3 regions of the Streptomyces sp. NPDC048002 genome follow, and region 2 is predicted to be linked to each of the others. Evidence: riboswitches for the same ligand, from Rfam matches in the RefSeq annotation. Region 2 holds a riboswitch; each other region holds the start of a gene.
The links. Region 2 has a riboswitch for cobalamin ahead of AB0E07_RS33895 (ABC transporter substrate-binding protein). Riboswitches for the same ligand answer to the same signal wherever they lie in the genome.
Positions count from the first base shown of each region.

Region 1 (9,742 bases), on a different contig from region 2:
CCGGGACCGACGGTCACGTCCACCTTGCGCAGGGCGCGGACCCCGCCACGGGTGACGGCGAGCCCGCTCACCTCGGCGGGGAGACGTACGGGCGCCTCGGGGCCGGCGGCCCCCTTCGACACCGGCGCGCGCCGGAACCAGCGACGGGGGGTGGGGGGAGCGGAGGGTGCGGGACGTCGGGGGGGTGTGGGGGCGGAGGGTGCGGGAGGCCGGGGGGTTGTGGGGGCGGAGGGTGCGGGAGGCCGGGGGGTACTGGTGTCGTCGGACCTCGCGGCCGAGTCTGCGGCGGCTTGGTGGGCCGCGCCTGCGTCGGGCTCCCCGGCCGTGTCGGTGACGGGTTCCCCGGTTGTGTCGGTGACGGGTTGCCCGGTTGTGTCGGGGGAGGGCTTCCGGGTCGTGTCGGCGACTGGTTCTCCGGCCGTGTCGGCGGCGGGTTGCCGGGCCGTGTCGGCGGCGGGTTCTCCGGTTGTGTCGGGGGAGGGCTTCGCGGCCGTGCGGGCGACCGGTTTCCCGGCCGGGCCGGTGACGGGATTCCCGGCCGGGCCGGTGAGGGGCTTCCCGGCCGTGTCGGTCGTGGGCTCGCCGAGTCGTTCCCGTAGGGGTGCCGCGCGGCGGCGGGCGTCTCGTACGGTCAGGGGGAGCGGGGTCCAGCCCGCCAGGCGGCCCAGGTCCACCACGGGCGGGGTCACCGGGGAGACCGCCATGACCTCGGCCGGGGCGCCCAGCACCGGGGCCTCGCCGGGACCGGGCAGCAGGACGACGCGGTCGGCGTACTGGATCACCCGCTCCAGCCGGTGCTCGGCCATCAGGACCGTCGTGCCGAGGTCGTGCACCAGCCGCTGGAGGACCGCGAGGACCTCCTCGGCGGCCGCCGGGTCCAGCGCCGAGGTCGGTTCGTCCAGCACCAGCACCCGAGGGTGCGGGGTGAGCACCGAGCCGATGGCCACCCGCTGCTGCTGGCCGCCGGAGAGGGTGGCGATCGGCCGGTCCCGCAGACCGGCGAGACCCAGCAGGTCGAGGGTCTCCTCCACCCGGCGCCGCATCACCTCCGGCGCCAGTCCCAACGACTCCATGCCGTAGGCGAGTTCGTCCTCGACCGTGTCCGTCACGAAGTGGGACAGCGGATCCTGCCCCACCGTGCCGACCACGTCGGCGAGTTCGCGGGGCTTGTGGGTGCGGGTGTCCCGGCCCGCCACCGTGACCCGGCCGCGCAGGGTGCCGCCCGTGAAGTGCGGGACCAGCCCGCTGACGGCACCGAGGACCGTGGACTTGCCCACGCCGGACGGGCCGACCAGCAGGACGAGTTCGCCCTCCGGGACCTCGAAGTCGACGTCCCGGACGGTGGGTTCGGTACGGCCGTCGTACGTCACGGAGACGTTCTCGAAGCGGATCACGACGACGGCTCCCTCGGGGCGGCGGCGGACGGAGTGGGGGGCGTGGGGGGCGTGGGGGCTACGAAGGCCGGCAGCAGGCCGAGCAGGATCGCGGCCGCGGGCCACAACGGCAGGGTGGGGGCGGTCAGCGGGAGCACACCCGGCTCCAGGGCGCCCGGATCGGCCGAGGCGGCCACGAACATCAGCGCGGCGACCGCCACGCCGGAGCCCGTGACCAGCCAGGCCCGCACGTCCCACGGGTCCGGGCGGTACCGGGTGCGGGCCGCCCGGCGCCCGCCCAGGCGCAGGCCCACCAGGGCGGCGGCCAGCCCGGCCAGCAGCAGCGGCAGCCCGTACGCCCCGCCCTCGGCCGTGAGGACGCCGTAGGTGCCGGCGCACACGCCGAGAAGGCCGCCGAGGGTGAACGCGGTCGTGGTGCGGCGCACCCGCGCCGGTACGTCGGCGGTACGGCCGTACCCGCGGGCGTCCATCGCGGCGGCGAGGGCGACGGAGCGTTCCAGAGCGCCTTCGAGGACCGGCAGGCCGACCTGGAGCAGGCCCCGGATGCCGTTGTCCGGGCGGCCCCGCAGGCGCCGGGCGGCGCGCAGACGCTGGACGTCGGCGATGAGACTCGGGGCGAAGGTGAGCGCGACGACGACGGCCACGCCCATCTCGTACAGCGCCCCCGGCAGGCACTTGAGCAGGCGGGACGGGTTGACCAGGGCGTTCGCCGCGCCGACGCAGATGAGCAGGGTGGCGAGCCGTACGCCGTCGTACAGGGCGACGAGCAGGCCCTCCGCGTGCACCCGGCCACCCAGCCGGATGCCCTGCGCCCAGTCGGGGAGCGGGACCTCGGGGAGCGTGAACAGGGTGTGGGTGCCGGGGATGGGCGAGCCCAGGAACACCGCGAAGACCAGCCGGATCAGGATGACGGCGAGGGCGAGCTTGACGAAGGCGCCGTAGGAGCGGGACCAGGGGGTGCTGCGGCGGCAGGTCACGACGACGTACGCGGACGTCGCCACGAGCAGCGCCAGCAGGAGGGGGTTGGTGGTGCGGGTGGCCGCGGCGCCGAGTCCCAGGGCCCACAACCACCAGGCGCCGGGGTGCAGTTGCGCGGGCGGGCGGGTTGCGGGGAGGGCGGGGGCGTCGCCCGTAGCGCCGCCGCCGCTGCCCTTGTCTCCGCCGGCGCGGACCGTACGCGTGGCGCGGTCCGTACGAACATCGCGGTCCGTACGAGTGCCGCGGTCCGCGCGGCCCGTAAGAGCGCCGCGGTCCGCCGGGTTACGCATGCCTGCGTCGGCGTGCCTGCCAGACCGCCGCCGCTCCCAGGGCCGCCACTCCCGCGACGCCCGCCCACAGGCCGAGGGACGGACCGTTGCCCTTGCCCTTGCCCTCGCCGGCCGGGGTCTTCGCGATCTGTTCCCCGCAGCCCCTGGCCGGGTAGCCGTCGATCGCGCAGAGCAGCGCGCTCGTGTCGTACCGCAGGGGCTTCGCCACCCGCGCCAGCGCCTCGGCCGTGGTCGCGTCCTCACCGACCCGCGCGCACACCGTCCGCGGCCGCGGCGGGGTCTCGCCCGACGGGGAGTCCGCCTTCGTGCCGAAGTCGATGACCAGGGCCACCCGTTTCTCGCCCGCCCGCGCCGGGGTGCGCGCGCAGATCACGTCGAAGTCCGCCGCGCCACGCGGCTGGGCGGCCTGCGCGGAGTCCTCGCTGAGCGTGAACCGGAAGCCCTGGACGTCGCCGTCCGAGGGGACCGCCACGGACGGCCCCTGGGTGGCGTAGATCCACGAGGAGCCGTCGTGGTCCCAGAAGGACCAGTAGCGGTAGGTGGCGGCCTGCGCCGGTGCGGCCGTCCACACCAGGAGCACGGCCGCCAGCAGTGCGCAGGCCCGGCGGATCACTGCCGCTGCCCCTTGTTGCGTCCGCTGATGAGGAAGCCGACGCCGATACCGGCGACCGCGCCGACGCCGATGATCCACCAGACGCTGACGCCGCCGTCCTCGTCCTTCTCCTCGTCCTTCTTCTCCTCGGACGCGTCCGAGGAGCCGGTCTGCGTCCGCGGCTCCGGGCCCGTCGCGTTCAGCTGGCTCACCAGGTTCGCGCCACCGAAGTCACGCGGGTCCGCGCCGGCCGCCTCCGCCGCCAGGATCAGCTGGGCGTACGCGGCGGGGCCGCTCTGCTTCGCCCAGTCCGCGGAGTTCTCCTCCAGCCAGGCCAGCGGCTTCCGCGCGGCCTCCGGGCCGCCCGTCACCGCGAGCGCGACGACCGCGTCGGCGGTGTTGCCGTAGTCGGGCTGGTCCTCGGCACCGGGCAGCGCCGACACCAGGTGACCGTCCTTCGCCATCTCCCCGGCCAGGTAGGACGCGCCGTTCGCGGCGGACTGCCCGGGGTCGGAGGCCTTGGCGGTGGCGCAGGCGAGCTCCGTGTCGTCGGCGGCCTTCGCCGACACCATGCTCATGCCCTTCATGCCGACCACGGCCGCCGCCGTCGCGTCCGCGTTGGCGGCGAGCTTGCCCTTCTTGTCCGGCTGGTAGGCGAAGGCACCGCCGTCCGCGCAGGACAGGGCCAGCTCGCGCAGGGCGTCGTAGGGCGACTTGCCGTCCTTCACGGCGGTCCCGGGGTCCTGGCCCACGGCGTTCAGGGCGCCGATGACGACCGAGGTCGAGTTGGCGTCGCTGGCGCCGCCGGGCGTGTAGCCCCAGCCGCCGTCCTTGTTCTGCACGCTCTTCAGCCAGGTGACCGCCTTGACGGCGTCGTCCATGCGGTCGCCGTCCCCGGCCAGGGACAGGGCCTGCGCCGCGGCGGCGGTGCTGTTGGTGTCGACCATCACCTTGGCGTCGCAGTCCTGGGCGGGCTCGGCGCGGAACGCGGCGAACGCCCCGTTCGCGCACTGCTGCCCGAGCAGCCAGTCGACGGCCTTCTCGGCGGGCTCGACGTCCGACCGGTACTGCGCGACCAGGGCGAGCGACTGGCGCCAGACACCGTCGTAGGTCGGGTCGCTGGTGCCGTACAGGCCGGACGGTATCGCCACGGACGGCGACGGCGACGGCGACGGGGACGCGGCCAGGGCGGGCGTGGCCAGGCCGATCACGGCGGTGGCGGCCAGGGCCGCGGCGCTGCGGCGGACGTTCATGATCGGCGGGTGCCTCTCCCTGAAGGGAGCCGGGCAGCGCGGGACGACCCCGGGCGGCTCGGCTCCGTAGACCTCGACGGTGCCCGTGCGCCGACGGACCGCCGGCGCACGCGAGCCGTTCACATGCCGTACGGGGCGGTCCGGCTCACAGCCTCGCGACTGCTCACGGTTGCGGGTCAGCGCCGGATTTGCACCGGCTTCTCCCTGTACGGGTGTAGTGACGACGCGGCCACTCTACCGGCCCGTAGGGAAGCGCCTGGGAGGAGGCTGTGCCGGGCCGGTGCGCGCGACACTCGTCGCGCTCCTCTCCGACCCCTCGGACGTCACGGAGGCGGGACTGGCCGAGGCCCGGCGCCGACGCGCCGCCAACCCCACCATGACGGTGGCCGAGATCGAAGCGCTCGGCGAGGCGGAGCGGTTGGTGCGTGCTTTCACGGACCGGGGAGCCCCGGAAGGGGACTGAGCCGGATCGGACGGCCACCTGCGTCGAGTCGGCTCAGACGGCCACGTACGTCACCGGATCACTGCCCGTGACCGCCTCCGCTCGGCCCAGCTTCACCAGGCGGCGCAGGTGCGACTCGGCCTCCGACACCGCGATGTTCCGTGATCCGTAGGGGATCCGCTCCCAGGGCCGGTTCCACTCCATGCGCTCCGCCAGCCGCCAGGGAGTGAGGGGTTCGGAGAGCAGGGCGAGCAGACCGGTGAGGCGCTCCTCGTGGTGCGCGAGCAACTCCCTTACGCGCGCGGGCGCGTCGGTGAAGGCGTGCTGGTGGGCCGGTAGCACCTCGGCGGGGGCCAGTCGGCCCACCCGTTCCAGGGAGTCGAGGTAGTCGCCGAGGGGATCGGTGACGGTGGTGTCGTCCGGGTCCTCGTACAGGCCGATGTGGGGCGTGATGCGGGGGAGGAGGTGGTCGCCCGAGAACAGGCGCCCGCGGCCCGGAAGTTGGGCCGGGTGCTCCTCCTCCAGGTGCAGGCAGACGTGGCCGGGGGTGTGGCCCGGGGTCCAGATCGCGCGCAGTCGGCGGCCCGGCAGGTCGAGCAGTTCGCCGGGGACGATCTCGCGGTCCGGGAGGGCGGGGGAGAGGCCGGGCAGGGTGCTGCGGCGGGCGCCGCGCAGGGGTGCCACGTGCTTCTCGGGGGCGCCGGCGGCGGTGAGCTTGGCCGTCATGTACGTGAACCAGCGCTCGGGTTCGGCCGACCGGGTGCGGCGCACGATCGCGGTGTCCGCGGCGTGCATCGCGATCCAGGCGCCGGACGCCTCGCGGACCTTGCCGCACAGGCCGTGGTGGTCGGGGTGGTGGTGGGTGACGACCACGCCGTGGATCTCCTCGACCGCGGTGCCGCAGGCCGCCAGCCCCTCGGTGAGGGCGTCCCAGGAGGCGGGGTCGTCCCAGCCGGTGTCGATCAGCACCGGGCCCCGGTCGGTGTCCATCACGTACACCAGCGTGTGCCCGAGGGGGTTGTCCGGGATCGGAACCTGGACGGACCGTACGCCCCCGCCGTGCTCGTGCGTGTTCGTCATCTGCCCTCCGCCTCGCGGCCATTGCCCACTATAACTAGAACTGGTATCAGTTCTGAAGCATCGTCAGAAATCAAGCACCGTCAGAAATCAAGCACCGTCAGAAATCAAGCACCGTCAGAAATCAAGCAACGCAACGGATCCGACCCACACAACCCGCTTCGGCTCCGCAGGAGGCGTCGGCCATGACCGAGCTCGTGGAACACGGACAGCTGTTCATCGGCGGGGAGTTGACCGACCCCCTCGGCAAGGACGTCATCGAGGTGATCTCGCCGCACACCGAGGAGGTCTTCGGGCGCGTGCCGCACGCCTCCACCGCCGACGTCGACCGGGCCGTCGCCGTGGCCCGGCGGGCCTTCGACGAAGGGCCCTGGCCGCGCGCGACCCTGGACGAGCGGATCGAGGTCGTCACCCGGATCAAGGACGCCATCGCGATCCGGCACGAGGAGATCGCCCGCGTGATCTCCTCCGAGAACGGCTCCCCGTACTCCTGGAGCGTCCTCGCGCAGGCCCTCGGCGCGATGATGGTCTGGGACTCGGCGATCACCGTCGCCCGGAACTTCACCTACGAGGAGCAGCGCGACGGCGTCCTCGGCCGGATCCTCGTCCGGCGCGAGCCCGTCGGGGTCGTCGCGGCCGTCGTGCCGTGGAACGTCCCGCAGTTCGTCGCCGCCGCCAAGCTCGCGCCCGCGCTGCTCACCGGCTGCACGGTCGTGCTCAAGCCGTCGCCCGAGTCGCCGCTGGACGCCTATCTCCTCGGGGAGATCGCCGCCGAGGCCGGGCTGCCGGAAGGTGTGCTGTCGATCCTGCCCGCCGACCGCGAGGTCAGTGAGTACCTCGTCGGGCACCCGGGCGTCGACAAGGTCTCCTTCACCGGCTCGGTCGCCGCCGGCAAGCGGGTCATGGAGGTCGCCGCGCGCAACCTGAGCCGGGTCACGCTGGAGCTGGGCGGGAAGTCGGCGGCGGTCGTCCTGCCGGACGCGGACGTCGAATCGACGGTGGCCGGGATCGTCCCCGCGGCCTGGATGAACAACGGCCAGGCGTGCGTGGCCCAGACCCGCGTGCTGCTCCCGCGCTCGCGCTACGACGAGTTCGCCGAGGCCCTCGCCGCCGCCGCGAACGCCCTCGTCGTCGGCGACCCGCTGGACCCGGCGACCCAGGTCGGCCCGCTGGTCGCCCGGCGCCAGCAGCAGCGCAACCTCGACTACATCCGCATCGGCCAGGAGGAGGGCGCCAAGATCCTCACCGGTGGCGGGCGGCCACCCGGGCTGGACCGCGGCTGGTACGTCGAGCCGACCCTCTTCGGCGACGTCGACAACTCCATGCGGATCGCCCGGGAGGAGATCTTCGGCCCGGTGATCTGCCTGCTGCCCTACGGCGACGAGGCCGAGGCGGTGCGGATCGCCAACGACTCCGACTACGGGCTGAGCGGCAGCGTCTGGACCGCCGACGTGGAGCGCGGCATCGACGTCGCCCGCCGGGTCCGTACCGGCACGTACTCGGTGAACACCTTCAGCCTGGACATGCTCGGCCCGTTCGGCGGCTACAAGAACTCCGGTCTGGGGCGGGAGTTCGGGCCCGAGGGGTTCGGCGAGTACCTGGAGCACAAGATGATCCACCTGCCCGCCGGCTGGGAGGCGTAGCGGATGGGGGACCGCTGGCACGTGGAGGTCGACCGGTCCGTCTGCATCGGCTCGGCCCAGTGCGTCCACCGGGCGCCCGACGGCTTCCGGCTCGACACCGCCCGCCAGTCGCACCCCGTGGAGCCCGACCTGGACGCGGGCGAGGGCCTGCTGGCGGCGGCGGAGAACTGCCCGGTGGAGGCCATCGCGATCACCCTGGCGGGTACCGGGGAGCCGGTCTTCCCGCCGGAGGAGTGAGCGAGCCCGCCCCGCGGCCCCGGCCGCGCGGACACGCCGGTGTCCGCGGTCGGGCGGTCGCATTCGTGCGGGCCGCCAGGCGGTCCTACTCGCGCCGGCCGTCGGGCATCCGTGCCCGCGCCTGCCCTCGGGTGTCCGTGCTCGCGTGGGCCGTTGGGCGTCCGTGTCCGGGTCTGCCCGCGGGTGTCTGCGGTCGCGTGGGCCGTCGGGTGTCCGTGTGCGGGTCTGCCCGCGGGTGTCTGCGGTCGCGTGGGCCGTCGGGTGTCCGTGTCCGGGTCTGCCCGCGGGTGTCTGCGGTCGCGTGGGCCGTCGGGCGTCCGTGCCCGCGCCTGCCCTCGGGTGTCCGTGCTCGCGTGGGCCGTCTCGGGCGTTCGTGCCCTCGGCGGTCCTCAGCCGTCCGTCGGCGTCGGCGTCGGTGCCGTCAGGTCGATCAGGCGGCACACCGTTTCGATGTCGATCTTCACCTGGGCGATCGAGGCCCGGCCCGACAGCCAGGTGATCAGCGCGGAGTGCCAGGTGTGCTCGATGACCCGGACCGCCGAGAGCTGTTCGGGCGTCGGGTCCGCCTGGCCCATCGCGTCCAGGATGATCACGGTCGTCTGCCGGGACACCTGGTCCACCTCGGGCGAGACGCTGCGGTCGGCGAAGGTCAGGGCGCGGACCATGGCGTCCGCGAGATGCGGCTCGCGCTGCAGGGCGCGGAAGGCGCGCATCAGCGTCTCCGCGACCCGTTCCGCGGCCGTGTCACCCGCGGGCGGCCGTTTCCGCAGCGTGCCGTGCATGTGTTCCAGCTGGTCCTGCATGGTCGCGACCAGCAGATGGATCTTGGACGGGAAGTAGCGGTAGAGCGTGCCGAGCGCCACCTGGGACGACTCCGCGACCTCGCGCATCTGGACCGCGTCGAAGCCGCCCCGGCTGGCCAGCTGCGCGCTCGCGTGCAGGATGCGGCGGCGACGGGCCTCCTGTCGCTCGGTCAGGGGCGGCGAGGCGGTCCGCGCGATGCTCGCTTCCACCGTGTCCCCCTTTTTCACCCTGGCTTGCGCAGGCATGGATCCCGTCCGTGGCAGTGGCAGTGACAGTCGGTGAGGGTGTGCGATCAGACAGCATGCCAGGGCCTCGGCCGTGGCGTGAATCACCTGATCCCCCGCTCACAGGGCCGCTACCTGCCGGTAGATTCGGAGCCTGTTTGAACGATCAAGTCTGTAACTTGTTCTAGATTAGCGTCCCGTCGTAATGTCGCGGGACCGTGCAGGGAGAAGGGGGCCCGGAGTGACCGCTGAGGCCAGTCGGACGGGTTCCTCGACGGAGCCCGCCGCGGACGGCGAGCGAGCTCTCGACATCGCGCTTCTCACCTATAAAGGGAACCCGTTCTGCGGCGGTCAGGGCGTCTACGTCCGCCACCTCTCCCGCGAACTGGCCCGCCTCGGGCACCGCGTCGAGGTCATCGGCGCCCAGCCCTACCCCGTGCTCGACGAGGGCGTGCCGCTGACCGAACTGGCCAGCCTCGACCTCTACCGCCAGCCCGACCCGTTCCGCACCCCGGGCCGCGACGAGTACCGCGACTGGGTCGACGCCCTGGAAGTCGGGACCATGTGGACCGGCGGCTTCCCCGAGCCGCTGACCTTCTCGCTGCGCGCCCGCCGTCATCTGCGCGCCCGCCGCGGCGAGTTCGACGTCGTGCACGACAACCAGACCCTCGGCTACGGCCTGTTGGGCGATGTCGGCGCACCCCTGGTCACCACCATCCACCATCCCATCACCGTCGACCGGCAGTTGGAGCTGGACGCGGCCGAGGGATGGCAGCGCCGGTTCTCCGTGCGCCGCTGGTACGCCTTC
Region 1 covers NZ_JBEZNL010000001.1:415,017-424,758, reverse strand. The annotation lists gene AB0E07_RS01855 (ATP-binding cassette domain-containing protein) at 1-1,394, opposite strand, end outside; gene AB0E07_RS01850 (energy-coupling factor transporter transmembrane component T) at 1,391-2,662, opposite strand; gene AB0E07_RS01845 (SCO2322 family protein) at 2,655-3,275, opposite strand; gene AB0E07_RS01840 (prenyltransferase/squalene oxidase repeat-containing protein) at 3,272-4,507, opposite strand; cobalamin riboswitch at 4,624-4,768, opposite strand; gene AB0E07_RS01835 (hypothetical protein) at 4,788-4,970, shown strand; gene AB0E07_RS01830 (MBL fold metallo-hydrolase) at 5,004-6,029, opposite strand; gene AB0E07_RS01825 (aldehyde dehydrogenase) at 6,212-7,669, shown strand; gene AB0E07_RS01820 (ferredoxin) at 7,673-7,906, shown strand; gene AB0E07_RS01815 (TetR family transcriptional regulator) at 8,296-8,955, opposite strand; gene AB0E07_RS01810 (glycosyltransferase family 4 protein) at 9,176-9,742, shown strand, end outside.
Region 1: it holds a riboswitch for cobalamin, as region 2 does, so the genes downstream of both, AB0E07_RS01840 (prenyltransferase/squalene oxidase repeat-containing protein) here and AB0E07_RS33895 (ABC transporter substrate-binding protein) in region 2, are expected to answer to the same signal.

Region 2 (9,742 bases):
GTCGGACGCAGCGCCCGGTAGACGGTGCGCAACAGGGTCGATTTGCCGGCCCCGTTGGGTCCGACGAGGCCGACCACCTCGCCGGGGTCCACGCGCAGGGACGCCCGGTCCACCAGGGCCCGTCCCTCGACGACGACGGAGACGTCCTCCACGGCCAGGGTGCCGGGCGCGGCCGTGACCGACATCGGATCCACCGTCTTCTCCATCACCTTCTCCGTCGCCTTGGCGGTCGCCTTCTCCGTCGGCTTCTCCGTCGGCTTCTCCGTCGGCTTCTCGCTCGGCGTCTCCGTCGTCCTCGTCATGCTGTCCTCCGACGCATCAGCCACAGGAAGAAGGGACCGCCGACCAGGGCGGTGAGGATGCCCACCGGAATCTCCTCCGGACTCATGACCGTGCGTGCCGCGAGATCCGCGGCGATGAGGAACGCCGCGCCTAGCAGGGCGGCGGCGGGCAGCGCACGGCGGTGGTCGGCGCCGACGAGCAGGCGCACCACGTGCGGCATGATCAGGCCGACAAAGCCGATCTGGCCGCTGACCGCGACGATCGTGCCGATCATCACCGCGACCAGCGTGAACAGCGCCGCCCGGAAGCGGTGCACGTCCAGACCGAGCGCGACGGCCGCCTCCTCCCCCGCGAGCAGCAGGTTCAGCGGCCGGCAGACGCCGAGCAGGACGGCGGTGCCGAGCAGGACGGCGCCCACGGGGATCCAGACCACGGTCCAGGTGGTGCCGCCCAGCCCGCCGAGCATCCAGCGCAGCGCCGACTGCGTCTTGTGCGGGTCGTCGGAGGTGACGATCAGGAAGCTGGCGAGCGCCGACAGCACCTCGGCGGTCGCCACGCCCGCCAGCACGAGCCGGACGGTGGTCATCCGGCCACCGGAGCGGGCCAGGAAGTAGACGGCGACCAGCGCGGCCAGTGCCCCGAGGAAGGCCGCGATCGGCAGGGAGAAGACCCCGAACAGGGAGAGGTTGAGGACGACGACGAGCACCGCGCCGACCGAGGCGCCCGAGGAGACCCCGAGCAGCATCGGGTCGGCGAGCGGATTGCGCACGAGGGCCTGAAGGGCCATCCCGGACACCGCCAGGCCCGCGCCGACGACCCCGGCGAGCAGCACCCGCGGCAGCCGTACGTCGATGACGATCGTCTCGCGGACCGGGGTCCAGGTCGGATCGGCCAGCGCCGGATGCACCCGGTGCAGGAGGATGCCCCACACCTGTCCGGCCGGGACGCTGATCGACCCGACGGCGATCCCGAACGTGGCCGCGACCACGACGAGCGCGCCGAGCACCAGTAGCACGAGCGGGAAGGGCATCCGACGGGTGCGCCGGCCATCGGCGCCGCCGTCCCGCACCGCGGGGAGGGCGGACTTCGTGCCCTGCTCCTCGGTCAGTTCCGCCGCCTCACTCACTTGAAGCGGTCCGGGTGGATCTGGCGGGCCAGGGACTCCACCGCTGCGGGGACCCGGACGCCCAGCACCGTGGACGACAGGGGCAGCACGGCGAACCGCTCGTTCTTGATGGCGGGTACGTCCTTCAGGGCCGGGTTCGCCAGCAGGAACTTCTTCTTGTCCTCGACCGTCTGGTCGCCGTAGTCGTAGATGACGATGACCTCGGGCGCCCGTTCGGCGACCTGCTCGAAGGACACGTCACCGAACGCCTTGTCCAGATCGGCGAAGAGGTTCACGCCACCGGCCTGCTCGATCATCTCGTTGCCGATACCGGCCCCGCCGGCCGTGAACGCGGTCTTGTCACCGCTGTCGTAGACGAAGAGGTCCACCGGATCGACTCCGTCGAGCTTCTCCTCGACCGTGTCGAGGGTGGCGTGGAGTTCCTTCAGTTCCGATTCGGCGCGTTCCGAGACGCCGAAGATCTTGGCGACGTTGCGGATCTCCTGGTCCATCGTGGCCATCGTCACGGGGCCGGAGGGGCATTCCTCGATGTTCAGGTAGGAGTTGATGCCCGCGTCGGACAGGGCCTCGCGGCTGCGGCCGTCCTTCTCGTCGAAGGTGGAGGCGAACCCCCCGTACGCCAGGTCGGGTTCGGCCGCCAGCAGCGTCTCGAAGGACGGGTACTCCTTCGCGATGACGTCGATGCCGTCGTAGGCGTCCTGGTACTCGGGGAGGATCTCGTCGTCGAGGTAGGCCGTACCCACCATCGAGTTCTCCAGGCCGAGTGCCAGCATGACCTCCGTGGCGTGCTGGTTGAGCGACACCGCTCGCTCCGGGGGACGCTGATAGGTCGTCCTCACCCCGCAGTTGGACACCGTCACCGGGTAACCGTCGGCGGCGGCACCCTTCGGAGCGGCATCGTCCCGCGTGGCGCTCTCACCGCAGCCGGACATCAGCAGGGCCGCGGCTATCGCCGACAGCAGGGTCACAGGGCGCTTGCCCGTCATGGGGTGGGTCCTCTCACCGAGGGATGGCACGGGAACGGTCCGGATCACGGTCCGGGGCACGGCTGGGGGCACTCGCGTCGAGTGTCGACGACCGGGTAAGCGGCGTCGCCCCCGCTCGGCTACGGGGTCGCGACGGCAGCCGGAGCCGCTGAACGACCGCACCGGGTAGGTGGAAGCGGGGTCACAAGACGGAGCGGGGCAAGGGTACGGAGCCGCGGGAAACCGGGTGTCAGCGGGCGGCGCGCAACCCCCGCGGTCGACCACGGTACGCCGTGGCCGCAGGGCATCGAGCCGGGTCGCAACCCCTCCAAGGGCATCACTACACGCCCTCCTCTCCGGGGAAATCCGCCCCAGCTACGTCGAGGAGGCGACCGCGTGAGTCTCCTGGCTCTCGGGTCAAGGCTCGCCCCGGCCTTCCCACCCGCATCCGGGCAGTGGTCTGTTCGGGGTCCGCTCGCCGATCACAGTGGCGGGACCGCGCCGGATTCACACCGGCTTCCTCGTTCCGCCGTCGCCTTTGTCGCGAGCCATCATGGCACGTGGTCGGCCCGGTCCACCACGCCCGCCCGGCAACGGACCGGGGTGACACGCCCCACGCGAGCGCCGTGCGCACGCGACACGCGCCCCCGCCGTCCCTGCCCGTCAGCGGTGCCCCAGTACGTTCACCACCTGGCCGTTGGGGTCGCGCACGCAGAACCGCCGCACCCCCCACTCCTCGTCCTGCAAGGGATGAACGATCTCCGCACCGCTCTCCCGCACAGCCGCGTAGGCCGCGTCCACGTCATCCACCTCGACGCTGAGGTCCGGGGTGACGGGCGCGGTCTTGTCCTCGCCCATGAGACTGATCTGCGCGGTCGGGCTCGACGGCGACGCGAGCGTCATGATCCAGCCGTGGTCCATGACCTTCTCGAACCCCAGCAGCCCGTAAAACTCGCGGCTCTCCTCCACAGCCTCCGACCGGACATTGGGTACGACACGACGAACGGCCATCGACAACTCCAAGGCAACACAGATCGGGCGTTGAGCCTCAGGTTGAGGCTCCCCAGCAGTACTACGCCACAACGGCCGCCGCACGCACCGCAGATCCCGGACAAGGCCCACCACCACGTTCAGTGTCCACAATCCCCTTGCGCAATGGTCAAGAGTCGTTGACCATTGCTCGCATGCCTGCCGACGACCTTCCCGAGACCTTTCACGTCACCACGGACGAACAGCTGCGTGCCGTCTCCAACCTCACGCGGCACCGGATCATGGCCGTGCTCCGCTTCGAGCCCGCCACCATCACGCAGATCGCCGACCGAGTGGGCCTCGCGAAGGGGAGTTCCAGCTACCACGTACGGCTGCTGGAGCGGGCCGGACTGGTGAAGGTGGTCCGGACCCGGAAGGTACGCGGGGTCACCGAGCGCTACTACGCCATGGCCGCGCGGTCGATCGTGCTGCCGGACCCGGGCGAGGGCGGCCCGGACGTCCTGATGCGGCACGCGATGGCGGACCTGGAGAGGGCTTCCGCGGACAGCGCCAGGCACGTCCGCATGGCGCATCTGCGCCTCACCGACGAACAGTTCGCCGAGCTGGGGACGCGACTGGAGGCGCTGGCGGACGAGTACCGGGCGCTGTCCGATCCGTCCCTGCCGGACACCTCCCTCGTCTTCGCCCTGTTCCACCCGGCCTCGCGCGCACAGGCCGCCGAGGAGGACGCCAAATGACGTCACCCATAAGCAAGTTGCCGACCGGGTTCGGACGGCTGTGGACCGCGCAGACGATCTCCTCACTCGGTGACGGTGTGTCACATGCCGCCCTGCCGCTGCTCGCGCTGACCTTGACCCGGGATCCGATGGCACTCGCCGTCGTCACCGCCGCCGGAACCCTGCCGTGGCTGCTCTTCGGGGTGCTCGGCGGCGCCCTGGTCGACCGCTGGGACCGACGCGTCACGATGTGGGTCACCGACGCGGCGCGGGCGGCACTGCTCGTGGTACCGGCGGCAGCCGCGGCCCTGGACTTGCTGAGCATCCCGCTGCTCGCCACCGTCGCCTTCCTCCTCGGCCTCGGCGGACTCTTCTTCGACACGGCCGCCTCGGCCTACCTCCCGGACCTCCTCGGCCGTGACCCCGCGCTGCTGGAGCGGGCCAACTCCCGCCTGCGCGGGACCCAGACGGCGATGTCCGGCTTCGCCGGGCCCCCCGCGGGCAGTGCCCTGCTCACTCTCGGGCGGGCGGTTCCGCTCCTCGCCGACGCGGTCTCGTTCGCCCTCTCGGCCCTGCTCGTACGGTCCTTGCCCGCGGCGCCCCGACCCGTTCCGCAGGCCCGCGAGTCGCTGCTCCAACAGGCCCGCGCCGGCGCCTCGTACGTCTTCCGCGACCGCTTGCTGCTCGGGCTCGCGCTGCGTCCGGCGGTCGGGAACATCGCCTTCATCGCCGTGGAGACGGTCCTCGCCCTCTTCGCCCACGACCGCCTGGGCATCGGCACCTTCGGCTTCGGCCTGCTGCTCACGGCGGAGGCGGCAGGCGGACTGGTCGGCGCGGGCATCGCCTCCTTCCTCGGCCGCCGCCTCGGCACCGGCACGGCGCTGACCTGCACGGCCGCGGTCGAGGGACTCGCCGTCCTCGGCCTCGCCACCGCCTCGAACCCGTACCTCGCGGGCCTCGCGCTCGCCGTCTGCGGCGCGGGCATGGGCGCCACGATGGTCCTCGCTCCCTCCCTCCGTCAGGCGATCGTCCCGACGCACCTGATGGGCCGGGTCACCTCCACCTCCCGGATGCTCGCCATGTGCGCCGCCCCGTTCGGCGCCTTCCTCGGCGGCTGGCTGGCCACCGCCTACGACGTACGCACCCCTCTGTACACCGCCGCGGGTCTGCTCCTGGCGATGACGGCGGTCACGGCGACGATGACCAGCGACAGCCGCGTGGAGGCGGCCCTGCGTGCCGCCGCGCGGGACGATGAGGCAGCGACCCAGGACTCCCCTCGGAGCCTGACCTCTTGACGAGGCGTCATCCAGCCTCCCGCGCACCGCGACAAACCGAGCGACGGCGGCCCGGATCACCGGGCTGCGAGGTGGACGTGCTCAGGGCGCGGCTGCGGGGTTGAGCACACCGACCGCTGGGCTCGCGGTCCGAGGTACCGCCGTCGTCAGTGGAAGCGCCGCGCGGCGTCGATCCAAGTGGCCTCGTGGCGATTGTCCGTGATCTCACGGAAGTTGCGGGCGGCGACGGTGGCGCTGGGCCGACTACGCTTACGGGGCGCCGTGTTGAGGAGTACGGACGTGGCCGCCGACAGTGTCTTGATCGCCTGGTAGGGCCTGGCTCCCGAGGAGTTCCAGGCGATGGGTCTTCCCTGTCTGATACTCCGGCGGACGACCTTGAACGCCTGGCGGACACCGCCGAGCATGTCGATCTCGTCCTCGGTGAGGAAGCGCTCCGCGGCCAACTTGGCCATGAGCGCCTCGATCTGGCCCTCGGCGGTGGTGGCCCGTTCGAGGCAGCCCCAGCCGGGATGCTCGGGCGTGGTGACAGGCGTGTGGCCGCCCGTGAGGGCGTTCCACGTCTTCCAAACGGCCACGAACTCGCCGTAGAGGCGTTGGAAGTCCTGAGCTGCCGCGAGATCCATCTCGCGGCTCTTCCTGACCTGTTCCCAACGGTCGGCGACCCGGGTGGTGACAAGCCAGCCGCCGCCCAGCGTGACGGCCACGGTGAGCAACGGAGCCCCCAAGGACTCGGTGATCGACATGGGTCTCCCGACGGCAGGCGCGGCCACTTCGGACTCAAACTGCCCAAGGGGGCCCCGCCCGCACACACGAGAGCCGTGCTCTGTCAGTTGCCCTGGGTACCGGAGTCGAGCTGTCGGGCGTCGGACGCGATCAGCTTCGCCGCGGATGCCGGGAGCGCGTTCTGCCGGGCGGCCAGTTCCGCGGTTCTGGCGAGCAGCGAGTACTTGCCGTGGGCGAGCTGCGTCAGGAGCACGGACACCGTGCTCTGCTTGCCGCGGGAGGCGAGGATCAGGTGCCCGAGCCCGGCCCGGTCGGCCTTGACGGTGAAGGTGCTGGTCGCCGTGGCGGTACCCGAGGGACCGGTCGCCTTGACCGTCAAGGTGTGTTCGCCGGCGGTCAGTTCCGTCAGGGCCAGCTCCTCCCCCGCTTCGCGCGGCACACCGTCGACGGTGATGACGGTCTGCGCGGCCTCGGCGTTGTCCACGTCCACCGCGATCACGGGACGCTGGGCGCGGTCCAGTTGGGCGCCGTCGGCGGGCGAGGTGACGGTCACGGCCGTCGCGGGAGTGACCTGCTGGGCCTGGGACTGGGTCCAACCGATCAGCTCAGTGGGCCGGTTGGTGATGATCGCGTCGACGCCGTACTCGTCGTACAGCTTCCATTTCGCGGCCGAGTCGATCGTCCACACCATGATGGCGACCCCTGCGTCATGCAGCTGATGCACGGTCTCCGGCCGGGCTTCCAGCGCGGCGCCGCTCGGGTTGTACGACGTCAGGTGCAGGTCCTCGGCGACGGCCACGGGGTCGGCGTGCAGCGTGCCGGTGAGCAGCCCGAGCGGCAGTTCGGGCGCGAGTTCGTGAACCCAGCGCAGGTGGTTCTCGGTCAACTTGACCCGGTCTTGAAGGACCGGGCTTGGAGGTAGTGCCCAGCTGGCTGCTGGGGTGGACTTCTCCGTCCTGACACCCCGTTATGGGGTGTCAGGGACGCGTGACTCACGCCCCGCGTTCCACACGCTCTCGCCGCGGGCGGCGATGTTGTGGGAAGCGTTCCGGTCGGCGTGGGCAACGACCCCGCACCCCCGGCAGATGAAAAGCCCCTGGCCGACACGGTTTCGCTTGTCGACGTGGCCGCATTCGGCGCACGTCTGCGACGTGTAGGCGGGATCAACGAAGACCAGGGGCACACCGGCCCGCCTGGCCTTGTAGACGATGAAGTCTCCGAGCTGAGCGAATGCCCAGGAATGGAGTGCGACCCGTTGGGGCTTGCGGAGCCGTACCCGGGTGCGGATTCCCTTGAGTTCTTCGAGGGCCAGGCCGCGTCCGGTGCGTTCAGCCTCGGTCACGATCGTCTTGGAGATGATGTGGTTGGTGTTGGCTGCGTGCCGCGCCTCTTTGCGGGCACGGGCCTTGAGCCGCCGTCTGGCGCTCTTGGTGCGCTTCTTCTGGAGCTTGGCGCGCAGCGCGAGCTGCCGCTTGCGGTACCGGTTGAGTCCCCGCCCGGCAGCGAGGTAGCCAGTGGAGGCGGTGGCGATGTTCCCGATGCCGAGGTCCACGCCGATGAAGCCGTCCGGCTCGTACTGCCCGGCCTCGGGCACGTCGCAGGTGGCGACGAGGTAGAACACGCCGTCACGCTCGATCAGGTCGGATTCACCCTGCCGGTGCGCCTGGAGCATCCTGAACGCGTCGGCGGAGCAGGCGAAGCGGATGTTCTTGACCCGGCCGTCCACGGTCCAGATGGAAACGGTCCGCTGATCGTACTGCCAGCTCAGGCACCGGTCGTCATACGGCTGGGCAGCCTCGGGCCGGAAGGTGACCGGTTTGGACTCGGCCCTGCGGCGACGCCTGGAACCTTCCTTGCCGAGGTTCCCGGCACGGATGTTGGCCCTGAGCGTGGTGTACGCGTCGCGCACCTTCTTGATGACGTGCTGCGCGGCCTGCGCACCCAGCCCCCGCGCCTTGAGGTGGGTGTAGGTGTGCTTGCGCAGCTCGTACTCACGCGGCACGCCGTGCTCGAACGCCACCTCCGACACCCAGTTCGCGGCGTCGTTGACCGTACGCAGGGTGCGCTCAAGCATGGATGCCTGCGCGGCATCCGGCATGAGTTTGACCTGCGTCACGATTTTCACAGCCGTGATCGTAGCAATGCTCTACGTCACCACGTCGGGAATCGAACCCCTCCATCCGGAGGGGCCGTACCGTTGCATGCACGATCCACGCACACGTGGTCTTCACACCCAAGCACCGGCGTGCCATGCACCGACGAGACCCTTCGACGCTGCGAAGAGGTCATGCGCGACGTGTGCACCGACTTCGGCGCCCAGCTGCGGGAGTTCAACGGCGAACGCGACCACGTCCGCCTGCTCGTGCACTACCCGCCCAAGGTCACCATCTCCCGACTCGTAGGCTCCCTCAAGGGCGTCTCCGCCCGGCGCCTCCGGCAGGAGTTCCCCTGCCACATCCGCACGTACCTGTGGGGTGAGCACTTCTGGTCGCCGTCATCAAGGAGTACATCGAGAACCAGGACCGTCCCGGCTGAGGCCAACAGCGCAGCCCCGTGCACCCGCGCGGGTCAGAACAGCGTTCGCTCCAGGACACCGTGTACCGCGGGGGCGGGTGGGTACCCGCCGCGGCATCAGCCCGACCACGGGACACGGACGAGGAAGTGGAGTTGAAGATGTCGAAGATCGAGGAGTCGGTCGAGGTCGACGCCCCTCTGCGCGCCGTCTACGACCAGTGGACCCAGTTCGAGAGCTTCCCTCAGTTCATGGATGGCGTCGAGCGGATCGAACAGCTGTCGACGACGCTGACCCACTGGGTGACGGAAGTCGGCGGGGTCCGCAGGGAGTTCGACGCGGAGATCACCGAACAGCACCCGGACGAGCGGATCGCCTGGACCACGGTGCACGGGGAGGTGCGGCAGGCCGGAGCGGTGACCTTCCACCGGCTCGACGACACCCGTACCAAGGTGATGCTCCGACTGGACCACGACCCTTCCGGAATCGCGGAGACCGTCGGAGACAAACTCGGGTTCGTCCGGCATCAGGCCAGGGGCGACCTCAAGAGGTTCAAGGCGTTCATCGAGGACCGCGGCGGTGCCTCGGGCGGTTGGCGCGGAACGGTCTGAGTACCGCCATGGGGGTGCGCCGCGGCGCACCCCCATGAGCTTGCGATTCCACCGGGTCAACCGGGTCAACCGGGTCAACCGGGTCAACCGGTGGGTTCGTCCGGTTCGGGGTCCTCTTCGACGTGGGAAGTGTCGGAGTCGAGGTCGCGGTCGTCCCTCCGGCCGGTGCCGGCCTCGTCGGTGTCGGGCACCGGCCCCTCTCCCTCCCCCTCGCCTCGCCCGTCGGGGACGGGGATCGCGAGCGGATCGTCCTTCGGCTCACCCGTGGCCTGCTGGTCCTGGGGGTCCCGCGGCAGCGGCTTGTCGGCCCGCGGGCTCGTGTAGCGGTCTTCGTGCTCGTCTCGCCTGCTCATCCTCGTGCCGCCTCTCCTTCGGAAGAACGCCTGGTGTCCGCCGCGCGCCCGCGACCGGGTTCTGGCATGACGTGGCCCTACCGCTCCGGGCCCCGGCGGCCGTCCGTCCGCCGGTCCACCGGCCGATGGGGCTGCTCCTCCGGTCGCGGCGGCGGGGGCCGACGGCGGC
Region 2 covers NZ_JBEZNL010000043.1:24,006-33,747, reverse strand. The annotation lists gene AB0E07_RS33905 (ABC transporter ATP-binding protein) at 1-185, opposite strand, end outside; gene AB0E07_RS33900 (iron ABC transporter permease) at 299-1,312, opposite strand; gene AB0E07_RS33895 (ABC transporter substrate-binding protein) at 1,405-2,394, opposite strand; cobalamin riboswitch at 2,772-2,899, opposite strand; gene AB0E07_RS33890 (VOC family protein) at 3,037-3,384, opposite strand; gene AB0E07_RS33885 (winged helix-turn-helix domain-containing protein) at 3,558-4,100, shown strand; gene AB0E07_RS33880 (MFS transporter) at 4,097-5,374, shown strand; gene AB0E07_RS33875 (hypothetical protein) at 5,521-6,117, opposite strand; gene AB0E07_RS33870 (glycerophosphodiester phosphodiesterase family protein) at 6,201-6,983, opposite strand; gene AB0E07_RS33865 (transposase) at 7,065-8,195, opposite strand; partial or broken gene tnpA (IS200/IS605 family transposase) at 8,276-8,594, shown strand; gene AB0E07_RS33855 (SRPBCC family protein) at 8,771-9,220, shown strand; gene AB0E07_RS33850 (hypothetical protein) at 9,304-9,573, opposite strand; gene AB0E07_RS33845 (DUF6479 family protein) at 9,651-9,742, opposite strand, start outside.

Region 3 (9,742 bases), on a different contig from region 2:
TGAGGGGGGTCAGGAAGCGGCGCAGGGATTCCTCGTAGGACTTGGGGTCGGGGTTCCACATGGCGCTGTGCGGGGCGCGCCGGACGGTCTGGAGGGCGACCAGGTCGGGGCGGGCCTGGGCCAGGCGGCGGGAGTGGATCCAGGGGGCGACCGTGTCGTCGGGGCCGTGGAAGATCAGGGTGGGGACGGTGAGCCGGTCCGGGCTGCCGTCGGGGCCGGCGCGGTCTCCGTACAGGCCCGTGCGTCCCTGGGCGGCGCGGACCGCGAGCGGGAGCAGCGGGGCGGGGGTGTGGCGGGCCGAGGCGAGGGCGCGCAGGGTGTCCTCCCAGTCGAGGACCGGGGAGTCCAGGACCAGTCCGGAGACGCGGTCGCGCAGCCCGGAGCGGGCGGCGGCGCGCAGGGCCATCGTGGCGCCGGTCGACCAGCCGAGCAGGACGATCTGTTCGGCGCCGTAGCGCACGGCGTAGCGCATCGCGGCGTCCAGGTCGCGCCACTCGGTCTCGCCGAGGTGGTTCAGGCCGTCCGGGGAGCGGGGGGCGCCGAGGTCGCCGCGGTAGGCGAGGGCGAGCACCGGGAACTTGCGGCCGGCGAGGAAGCCCATCACGTTCATGGCGAGTTCGCGGGTGGTGCCCAGGCCGTGCACCGCGATGATCCAAGTGGTGCGGGTGCCGGGGACGAACCACGCGGGCAGTGAGCCCAGCTCGCCGGGGATGTCGACGTCGGCGTGGTCGAGGCCGAGTGCCGCGCCCGGGTCGCCGACGTGGACGTTCGGGGTGAGCCAGACGTGGTCGCCGGGGCTGAGGTCGCCATGGGTGACGCGCTCCAGGCGGCGCACCACGGTGTCGGCGGTGTGGGGCGCGTCGTCGAGGACGGAGCCGACGACGGCGTGGGAGCCGTCGCCGCCGAGGCCGTAGGTGCCGGGGCGCAGGGCGGCCAGGTCACGGGTGAGCGTGATCCGGTCGGCCTCGGTGCGGTGCACGGTGAGCCGGGGTTCGGTCGGCAGCGGCCTGCCGGGGGGCGCCTTGAGGGCGGCGTCGCTGGCGAGCCGCCCGGCGGCCACGCTCGCCGCACCGGCGGCCAGGGTCATGGTGACGGCAGCGGCCGTCGCGGTGACAGTGCGCACGAGACCAGTGTCCTGTCGGACCCCGCGAGCGGCCAGTGGAGGGGACGGCGGCGCCGTCAGGTCGGCTGGCCGTAGCCCCTGAGCCGGTCGGCCACCTCGTCCAGCCGGTCGGCGCCGAGGAGGCTCGGGGTCAGGCCGGGGACCGAGGAGGCCGCGAGCCAGACCCGGCACATCCACTCCAGCTGTGCCGTGCGGTCGTGGGCCTGCGTGAGGCTCGTGCCGTACGCCACCGTGCCGTGGTTCTGGAGGAGGCAGGCGGTGCGGCCGGTCAGGGCCCGCAGCATGTTCTCGGCCAACTCCTCGGTGCCGTAGGTCGCGTACGGGGCGACCCGGACGGGGCCGCCGAGGTCGGCGGTGACGTAGTGGATCGCCGGGACCTCCGGTACCAGCGTCGAGACGGCCGTGGCGTGCACCGCGTGGGTGTGGACGACGGCGCGCGCGTCGGTGGCGCGGTACACGGCGAGGTGCATGGGGAGTTCGCTGGTCGGCCGGAGCGTTCCGAGCACCTGCCGGCCGGTGAGGTCGACGCCCGTCACGTCCCGCGGCGTGAGCCGGTCGTACGGGACCCCCGTGGGGGTGACCAGGACCGTCTCCCCGGCGCGCACCGAGACATTGCCGGAGGTGCCCACGACCAGCCCCTCGGACACGGTCCGGCGGGCGGTGGCGATCAGCTCCTCCCAGGCGTCCGCCTCCTCGGGCCGCGCACCGGCGCGCCACGGCTCGCCCGCTTCCCCCGCTTCCCCCGTGTCCCGCCGGTCACCTCGCCGCTCAGCCATGCCGCGATCCTGCCAGGCCGGACGGCGTGCGGCACGGACGGTTGGCCGGAGATCGCCGGACAGAGTCCGGCCTTCCACTACTCTCTGGCTGATTTGCCGCACACACCGTTATTCGGGGGGAAACATGGTTCCTGATCACAAACCGCCCCGCCGTCGCGCCCGCCTGCTGGCGGCGTCGGTGGCCGTACTGGCCATCGGCGGCAGCGCGCTGGCGGAGATCCCGGCCGCGGCGGCGAGCCGGCCCGAGGGCCACGACGTCTCGTCCCACCAGAGGGACGTGGACTGGCCGGGCGCCAGGGCGAAGGGGGCCCGGTTCGTCTACGTCAAGGCGACCGAGTCGCACACCTACCGCAACCCCTACTTCGCCCGGCAGTACAACGGCTCGCGCGAGGCGGGCCTGATCCGCGGGGCGTACCATTTCGCGCTGCCGGACCGGTCCTCGGGCAAAACCCAGGCCGCGCACTTCGTGCGCCACGGCGGTGGCTGGACGGCGGACGGCTGGACGCTGCCGCCCGCGCTCGACATCGAGTACAACCCGTACGACAGGGACGAGAAGTGCTACGGGCTGAGCCGGTCGGGGATGGCCGCCTGGATCAAGGCGTTCAGCGCCGAGGTGCACCGGCTGACCGGCCGCCGGCCGGCGATCTACACGACCGCGCACTGGTGGAACGGCTGCACCGGATCCAGCCGGGCCTTCGCCGCGCGGCACCCGCTGTGGGTGGCCCGCTACGACTCGGCGGGCCCGGGAACCCTGCCGGCCGGCTGGTCGACGTGGACCTTCTGGCAGTACGACAACGGCGGCAGGCTGCCGGGTGACCAGAATCTCTTCAACGGGTCCCTGGACCAGCTGCGGAGGTTCGCCCGCGGCTCCTGATCCTTGGGGCAACTGGGGCGCGCCGGGCCGCGCGGAGCCGACATGAGACGGAGCATTCCCTCCGGACACCACGCGGCCCGCTTCAGTTCACCTTCCGTTCATTCAGGTTACCTACGTTCGTCCGGCCAATGACCTCGAACGATTGCCTGGGTAAATGGAAAACTTCTCGCTGATCCTCGCGATTGTGGTGGTCACCGCACTCGCGTTCGATTTCACGAACGGTTTCCACGACACCGCCAACGCGATGGCCACCACCATCTCGACCGGCGCGCTCAAGCCCAAGGTCGCGGTGGCCATGTCCGCCGTGCTGAACCTTGTCGGCGCCTTCCTGTCGGTGGAGGTCGCCAACACGATCTCCAAGGGTCTCGTCGACGAGACCGGCATCCGTCCCGAGGTCATATTCGCCGCCCTGGTCGGTGCGATCCTCTGGAACCTCCTGACCTGGCTGGTCGGACTCCCCTCCAGCTCCTCGCACGCCCTCATGGGCGGTCTGATCGGCGCGACCATCGCCTCGGCCGGCGTCGGTGCCGTCCACGGCGACGTGCTCGTCACCAAGGTCCTGATCCCGGCCATCGCCGCCCCGATCGTCGCGGGCCTCGCGGCGATGCTGGCGACGAAGCTGATGTACTCGCTCGGCAAGAAGGCCGAGGGCAGCAAGTCCTCCGAGAAGGGCTACCGCGCCGGGCAGATCGCCTCCGCCGGTCTGGTCTCGCTGGCCCACGGCACCAACGACGCGCAGAAGACGATGGGCATCATCACCCTCGCCCTCGTCGCCGGCGGCACCCTCGCCCCCGACTCCGACCCGCCGATGTGGGTCATCCTCTCCGCGGGCGTGGCCATCGCGCTCGGCACCTACCTCGGTGGCTGGCGGATCATCCGCACCATGGGCAAGGGCCTCACCGACCTCCAGCCGCAGCAGGGCTTCGCCGCCCAGACCAGCGCGGCGACGGTCATCCTGGCCTCCTCCCACCTCGGCTTCTCCCTCTCCACCACGCACTCCGTCTCCGGTTCGGTGATGGGCGCGGGCCTCGGCCGCAAGGGGGGTGTGGTCCGCTGGTCCACCGCGACCCGGATGTTCGTCGCCTGGGGCCTGACGCTTCCGGCCGCGGCCCTGGTCGCCGCGCTCGCCGAGTGGGTCTGCGGGTTCGGTGACTGGGGCACCGCCCTCGTCGCGGTGTTCCTGATCGGCTCCAGCGCCGCGATCTGGAAGATCTCGCGCCGTGAGGTCGTGGACCACACCAACGTCAACGAGACCGAGGAGCCCGTGGGCGTCGTGACCCAGGCGATGGCCGCGGTGACCCCGCCGCCGGCCGGCCCGGTGACCGAGGACCTCGCGGCGACCATCCCGGCCCCGGCCGGCGATCCGGCGCCGTCGCAGGCCACCGTCTGACCCCCCACCCGGTTAAGGAAGAAGCATCATGAAGATCGACTGGGCGGCTCTCGGCTCCGTCTTCGGCGTCAGCCTCGTGGTCACCGTGGCGCTGGTGGCCCTGTTCACCCTCGGCATCCAGGGCCTGTCCCGTCGCGAGCGCGCGGCGGAACAGGGCGGCTCCGCCGCCCTCGCGGTCACCGGCGCGTACGCCTGCTTCGCCGCGTGCGCGGCGGCGGTGGGCTACGGCATCTATCTGATCGTGGCCTGACCCGGCCCGCACTCCTCCACCCGCCCTGTGGGGACGGCGTCCGACGCCGTCCCCACAGGGCGGGTTTCTGACCTGCCGATGTGGGCCACAGCACACTCTCCCTTCGCAGGTCAAAGGCAAGTTGACGGCCCTTCGGGACCCGTGGTGGACTGCCCGGGCCATGTAGGGCGGCAGAAGAGGAAGCCGGTGCGACTCCGGCGCGGTCCCGCCACTGTCACCGGGGTAGCAATCCCCCGGGAGCCAGGAACTCTCACCGCCCATCCAGTCGAGCCAGGGCGCGGACACCCTGAGTGAGGACGTATCGCCATGCGCGGCTGCCCCCCGAGGTGCAAGGACCGGTTCTCCCGGTTCTACCGGTTCTCCGCCCGGCGCGACGCCCGGGTTCCGAACGACCGCTCGGCCGGCTGAGCCGATGCGGGCCGATCGCGTCTTCGCGTACGGCGCCGCCACCGGCCTCCTGGGTGACCTGCTCCTCGGCGATCCGCGCCGCGGGCACCCGGTCGCCGTGTTCGGCCGCGCCGCGGGTGCCGTGGAACGGCTGCTGTGGCGGGACGACCGGGGCCGCGGCGCGCTGCACACCGCCGTCTGCGCGGGCGGTGCCGTGGCCGTGGGCTCACTGGCCGCCGCGGCCGCCCGCCGCTCCCCCGCCGCCTCCGTCGCGCTGACCGCCGCCGCCACCTGGGCCGTGGTGGGGGGCACCTCACTGGCCCGGGAGGCGCGGGGCGTCGGGCGCGCCCTGGAGTCCGGCGACGTGGAGGCCGCGCGGGCGCGGCTGCCGCATCTGTGCGGGCGGGACCCGCAGGCCCTGGACGCCGACGGGATCGCGCGGGCGGTCGTGGAGTCCGTCGCCGAGAACACCTCCGACGCGGTGGTGGGCGCCCTGGTCTGGGGGGCCGTCGGCGGGGTGCCGGGCCTGCTGGGCTTCCGGGCCGTCAACACCCTGGACGCCATGGTCGGCCACAAGTCGCCCCGCTACCGGCGCTACGGCTGGGCCTCGGCCCGCCTCGACGACGTCGCCGGCTGGCCGGGGGCCCGGCTGACCGCCGCCCTGGCCACCGCCGCCGGGGGGAATCCCCGGGGTGCGCTACGCGCCTGGCGCGCCGACGCCGGCAAGCACCCGAGCCCCAACGCCGGGCCGGTGGAGGCGTCGTTCGCCGGCGCCCTGGGGGTGCGCCTGGGCGGGACCCTGTCGTACGGGGGACGTGTCGAGCACCGGCCGGTGCTGAACGGCCCGGGGCGGGCCGTGGCGGTCACGGACATCGAGCGGGCCGTCCGGCTGTCCCGGCGGGTGGGATGGCTGGCCCTGGGCGTCAGCGTCGCGGCGCGTGCCGCGCTGAAGGGGGGCACGTCATGAGTGGGGGCGGACTGCTGGTCGCCGGGACGACCTCCGACGCGGGGAAGAGCGTGGTCACCGCGGGGATCTGCCGGTGGCTGGTGCGCCAGGGCGTCAAGGTGGCCCCGTTCAAGGCGCAGAACATGTCGCTGAACTCCTTCGTGACCCGCGAGGGGGCCGAGATCGGGCGGGCGCAGGCCATGCAGGCCCAGGCCTGCCGGATCGAGCCGAGCGCGCTGATGAATCCCGTGCTGCTGAAGCCGGGCGGCGAGCAGAGCAGTCAGGTCGTCCTGATGGGCAAGCCCGTGGGCGAGTTGAGCGCGCGCGGCTACCACGGCGGACGGCAGCAGCGGCTCCTCGGCACGGTGCTGGACTGTCTGGCCGAGCTGCGTGCCGACTACGACGCGGTGATCTGCGAGGGTGCCGGATCGCCGGCCGAGATCAATCTACGGCGCACCGACATCGTGAACATGGGCATAGCGCGCAACGCGGGGCTGCCCGTGGTCGTGGTCGGCGACATCGACCGCGGCGGGGTGTTCGCCTCGTTCTTCGGTACCGTCGCGCTGCTCTCCCCCGAGGACCAGGCGCTGATCGCCGGGTTCCTGGTGAACAAGTTCCGCGGCGACGTCTCCCTGCTGGAGCCGGGCCTGGACATGCTGCTCGGGCTCACCGGACGGCCGACGTTCGGGGTGCTGCCCTTCCGGCACGGGCTCGGGATCGACGAGGAGGACGGACTGCGGGTGTCGCTGCGCGGCACGGTCCGGGAGTCGTCGGTCGCGCCGCCCGTCGGGGCGGACGTGCTGCGGGTCGCGGTCTGCGCGATCCCGCTGATGTCGAACTTCACCGACGTCGACGCGCTGGCCGCCGAACCGGGCGTCGTGGTGCGGTTCGTGGACCGGCCCGAGGAACTGGCCGACGCCGACCTGGTCGTGGTGCCCGGCACCCGGGGCACGGTCCGAGCGCTGGCGTGGCTGCGCGAGCGGGGGCTCGCCGACGCCCTGCGCCGAAGGGCCGCCGAGGGGCTGCCGGTGCTCGGGATCTGCGGCGGCTACCAGATCCTCGGCGAGCGGATCGAGGACGAGGTGGAGAGCCGCGAGGGCGTGGTCGAGGCGTTGGGCGTGCTGCCGGTGCGGGTGCGGTTCGCCCGCGAGAAGACCCTCACCCGTCCGTCCGGCGAGGCCCTGGGCGAGCCGGTCGAGGGGTACGAGATCCATCACGGGGTCGCCGACGTCACCGGTGGGGAGGCGTTCATGACCGATGCCGAGGGGCACGCCCTGGACGGCTGCCGGGTCGGGCAGACCTGGGGCACTCACTGGCACGGCTCGCTGGAGTCGGACGGCTTCCGGCGCGCGTTCCTGCGCGAGGTGGCGGCGGCCTCGGGGCGCCGGTTCGTACCGGCCGCCGGCACCTCCTTCGCCGCGCTGCGCGAGGAGCAGCTGGACCGGCTCGGGGATCTGATCGAGCAGCACGCGGACACCGACGCGCTGTGGCGGCTCATCGAGTCGGGCGCGCCGGCCGGACTGCCGTTCGTGCCGCCGGGAGCGCCCGCGTGAGCGCGCCGGCGGGTGTCATCCATACGGAAGCGCGAGGCGACGTCATACGTCCGCAGGCGCAAGGCGACTCGGAGGGCCGACAGTGACCACCCCTTTCCCGTTCACGGCCGTGGTCGGCCAGGACGACCTGCGCCTGGCGCTGCTGCTGAACGCGGTGTCGCCGGCGGTCGGCGGTGTCCTCGTGCGGGGCGAGAAGGGCACCGCCAAGTCGACGGCGGTACGCGCCCTGTCGGCGCTGCTGCCCGAGGTGTCCGTCGTCCCCGGCTGCCGCTTCTCCTGCGACCCCGAGCGGCCCGATCCGGCCTGCCCGGACGGACCCCATGAGCCCGGCAGCGGCGGTGCCCGCGCCGCCCGGATGGTGGAGCTGCCCGTCGGCGCCTCCGAGGACCGGCTGGTCGGCGCGCTGGACATCGAGCGGGCCCTCGCGGAGGGCGTGAAGGCGTTCGAGCCCGGCCTGCTGGCCGACGCCCACCGGGGTCTGCTCTACGTGGACGAGGTCAACCTCCTCCACGACCACCTGGTCGACCTGCTGCTGGACGCGGCCGCGATGGGCGCGTCCTACGTCGAGCGCGAGGGCGTCTCGGTGCGGCACGCCGCGCGGTTCCTGCTCGTCGGGACGATGAACCCCGAGGAGGGCGAGCTGCGGCCGCAGTTGCTCGACCGGTTCGGGCTGACCGTGGAGGTCTCGGCCTCGCGCGAGCCCGACCAGCGGGTGGAGGTGGTCCGGCGGCGGCTCGCCTACGACGACGATCCCTCGGGCTTCGCCGCCCGATGGGCCGACGAGGAGGCAGCGGTGCGCCAACGCATCGTCACGGCGCGGGAGTTGCTGCCCTCGGTGGAGCTCGGCGACGAGGCGCTGCGGCAGATCGCGGCGACCTGCGCCGCCTTCGAGGTGGACGGCATGCGGGCCGACATCGTGATGGCGCGCACCGCGACCGCGCTGGCGGCCTGGGCCGGGCGGACGGACGTGCTGGCCGAGGACGTACGGCAGGCCGCGCTGCTGGCGCTGCCGCACCGCCGGCGCCGCAACCCCTTCGACGCGCCGGGTCTGGACGAGGACAAGCTCGACCGGACGCTGGAGGAGTTCTCCGGCGACGACGATCCCGGCCCCGAGGACCCCGACCCCGGTCCCGGTCCCGGTCCGCAGGGCCCCGGCGGGGGCGGGGGCGGCGGGGCACCCGCGCCCGAGACCGGTCCCCAGGGCGGGGAGACGGGGGCACCGCCCGAGGACGGCGAGAACGGCCGGCCCCGGCCGGCCGGCGCGGGCGAGCAGTCCGCCGTACGGGCCGCCGAGCCGTTCCGCACCAAGGTGCTGAGCGTGCCCGGGATCGGCCAGGGTGCCGCCGGGCGGCGGTCCCGGGCGCGGACCGAGCACGGGCGGACCACCGGGGCCCGCAGGCCGCGCGGCACGCTGACGAAGCTGCACCTGGCGGCGACCGTGCAGGCGGCGGCCCCGCAGCAGCGGGCGCGCGGCCGGTCCGGGCCGGGGCTCGTCGTACGGCGGGACGATCTGCGGCAGGCGGTCCGGGAGGGGCGCGAGGGCAATCTCGTGCTGTTCGTCGTGGACGCCTCCGGGTCGATGGCCGCGCGGCAGCGGATGAGTGCCGTGAAGGGCGCGGTGCTGTCGCTGCTGCTCGACGCCTACCAGCGGCGGGACAAGGTGGGGCTGGTGACGTTCCGGGGGACGGCCGCGGACGTGGCGCTGCCGCCGACCTCGTCGGTGGACGCCGCCGCGGCCCGGCTGGAGTCGCTGCCGGCCGGTGGGCGCACACCGCTGGCGGCCGGGCTGCTGAAGGCCCACGAGGTGCTGCGGATCGAGCGGCTCAGGGACCCGGCGCGGCGTCCGCTGCTGGTCCTGGTGACCGACGGGCGGGCCACCGGCGGCCCCGAGCCGGTCGCGCTGGCCGGCCGGGCGGCCCGGCTGTTCGCGGCCGAGCAGGTCGCCTCGGTGGTCGTCGACTGCGAGTCGGGGATGGTGCGCCTGGGGCTCGCGGGGCAGCTCGCGGGCGAACTGGGGGGTACGGCGGTGACCCTCGACGAGCTGCGGGCGGACAGCATCGCCGGTCTGGTGAAGGACGTACAGAGGAGGGCCGCGTAATGCCTCAGGGGCAGCCGAGTGTGGTGCCGCAGGACGGACTGACGACGCGTCAGCGTCGGAACCGGCCGCTGGTGATGGTGCACACGGGCGTGGGGAAGGGCAAGTCGACCGCCGCGTTCGGCATGGCGCTGCGCGCCTGGAACCAGGGGTGGCCCATCGGGGTGTTCCAGTTCGTCAAGTCGGCGAAGTGGAAGGTCGGCGAGGAGAACGCGCTGCGGGTGCTCGGCGCCTGTGGCGAGGGCGGCACGGTCGACTGGCACAAGATGGGCGAGGGCTGGTCCTGGGTGCAGCGCGACGCGCAGCTCGACAACGAGGAGAAGGCCAAGGAGGGCTGGGAGCAGGTCA
Region 3 covers NZ_JBEZNL010000014.1:105,250-114,991, reverse strand. The annotation lists gene AB0E07_RS19480 (alpha/beta fold hydrolase) at 1-1,123, opposite strand, end outside; gene AB0E07_RS19475 (class II aldolase/adducin family protein) at 1,180-1,899, opposite strand; gene AB0E07_RS19470 (lysozyme) at 2,024-2,773, shown strand; gene AB0E07_RS19465 (inorganic phosphate transporter) at 2,928-4,163, shown strand; gene AB0E07_RS19460 (hypothetical protein) at 4,192-4,413, shown strand; cobalamin riboswitch at 4,541-4,684, shown strand; gene AB0E07_RS19455 (cobalamin biosynthesis protein) at 4,826-5,767, shown strand; gene AB0E07_RS19450 (cobyric acid synthase) at 5,764-7,299, shown strand; gene AB0E07_RS19445 (putative cobaltochelatase) at 7,382-9,397, shown strand; gene cobO (cob(I)yrinic acid a,c-diamide adenosyltransferase) at 9,397-9,742, shown strand, end outside.
Region 3: it holds a riboswitch for cobalamin, as region 2 does, so the genes downstream of both, AB0E07_RS19455 (cobalamin biosynthesis protein) here and AB0E07_RS33895 (ABC transporter substrate-binding protein) in region 2, are expected to answer to the same signal.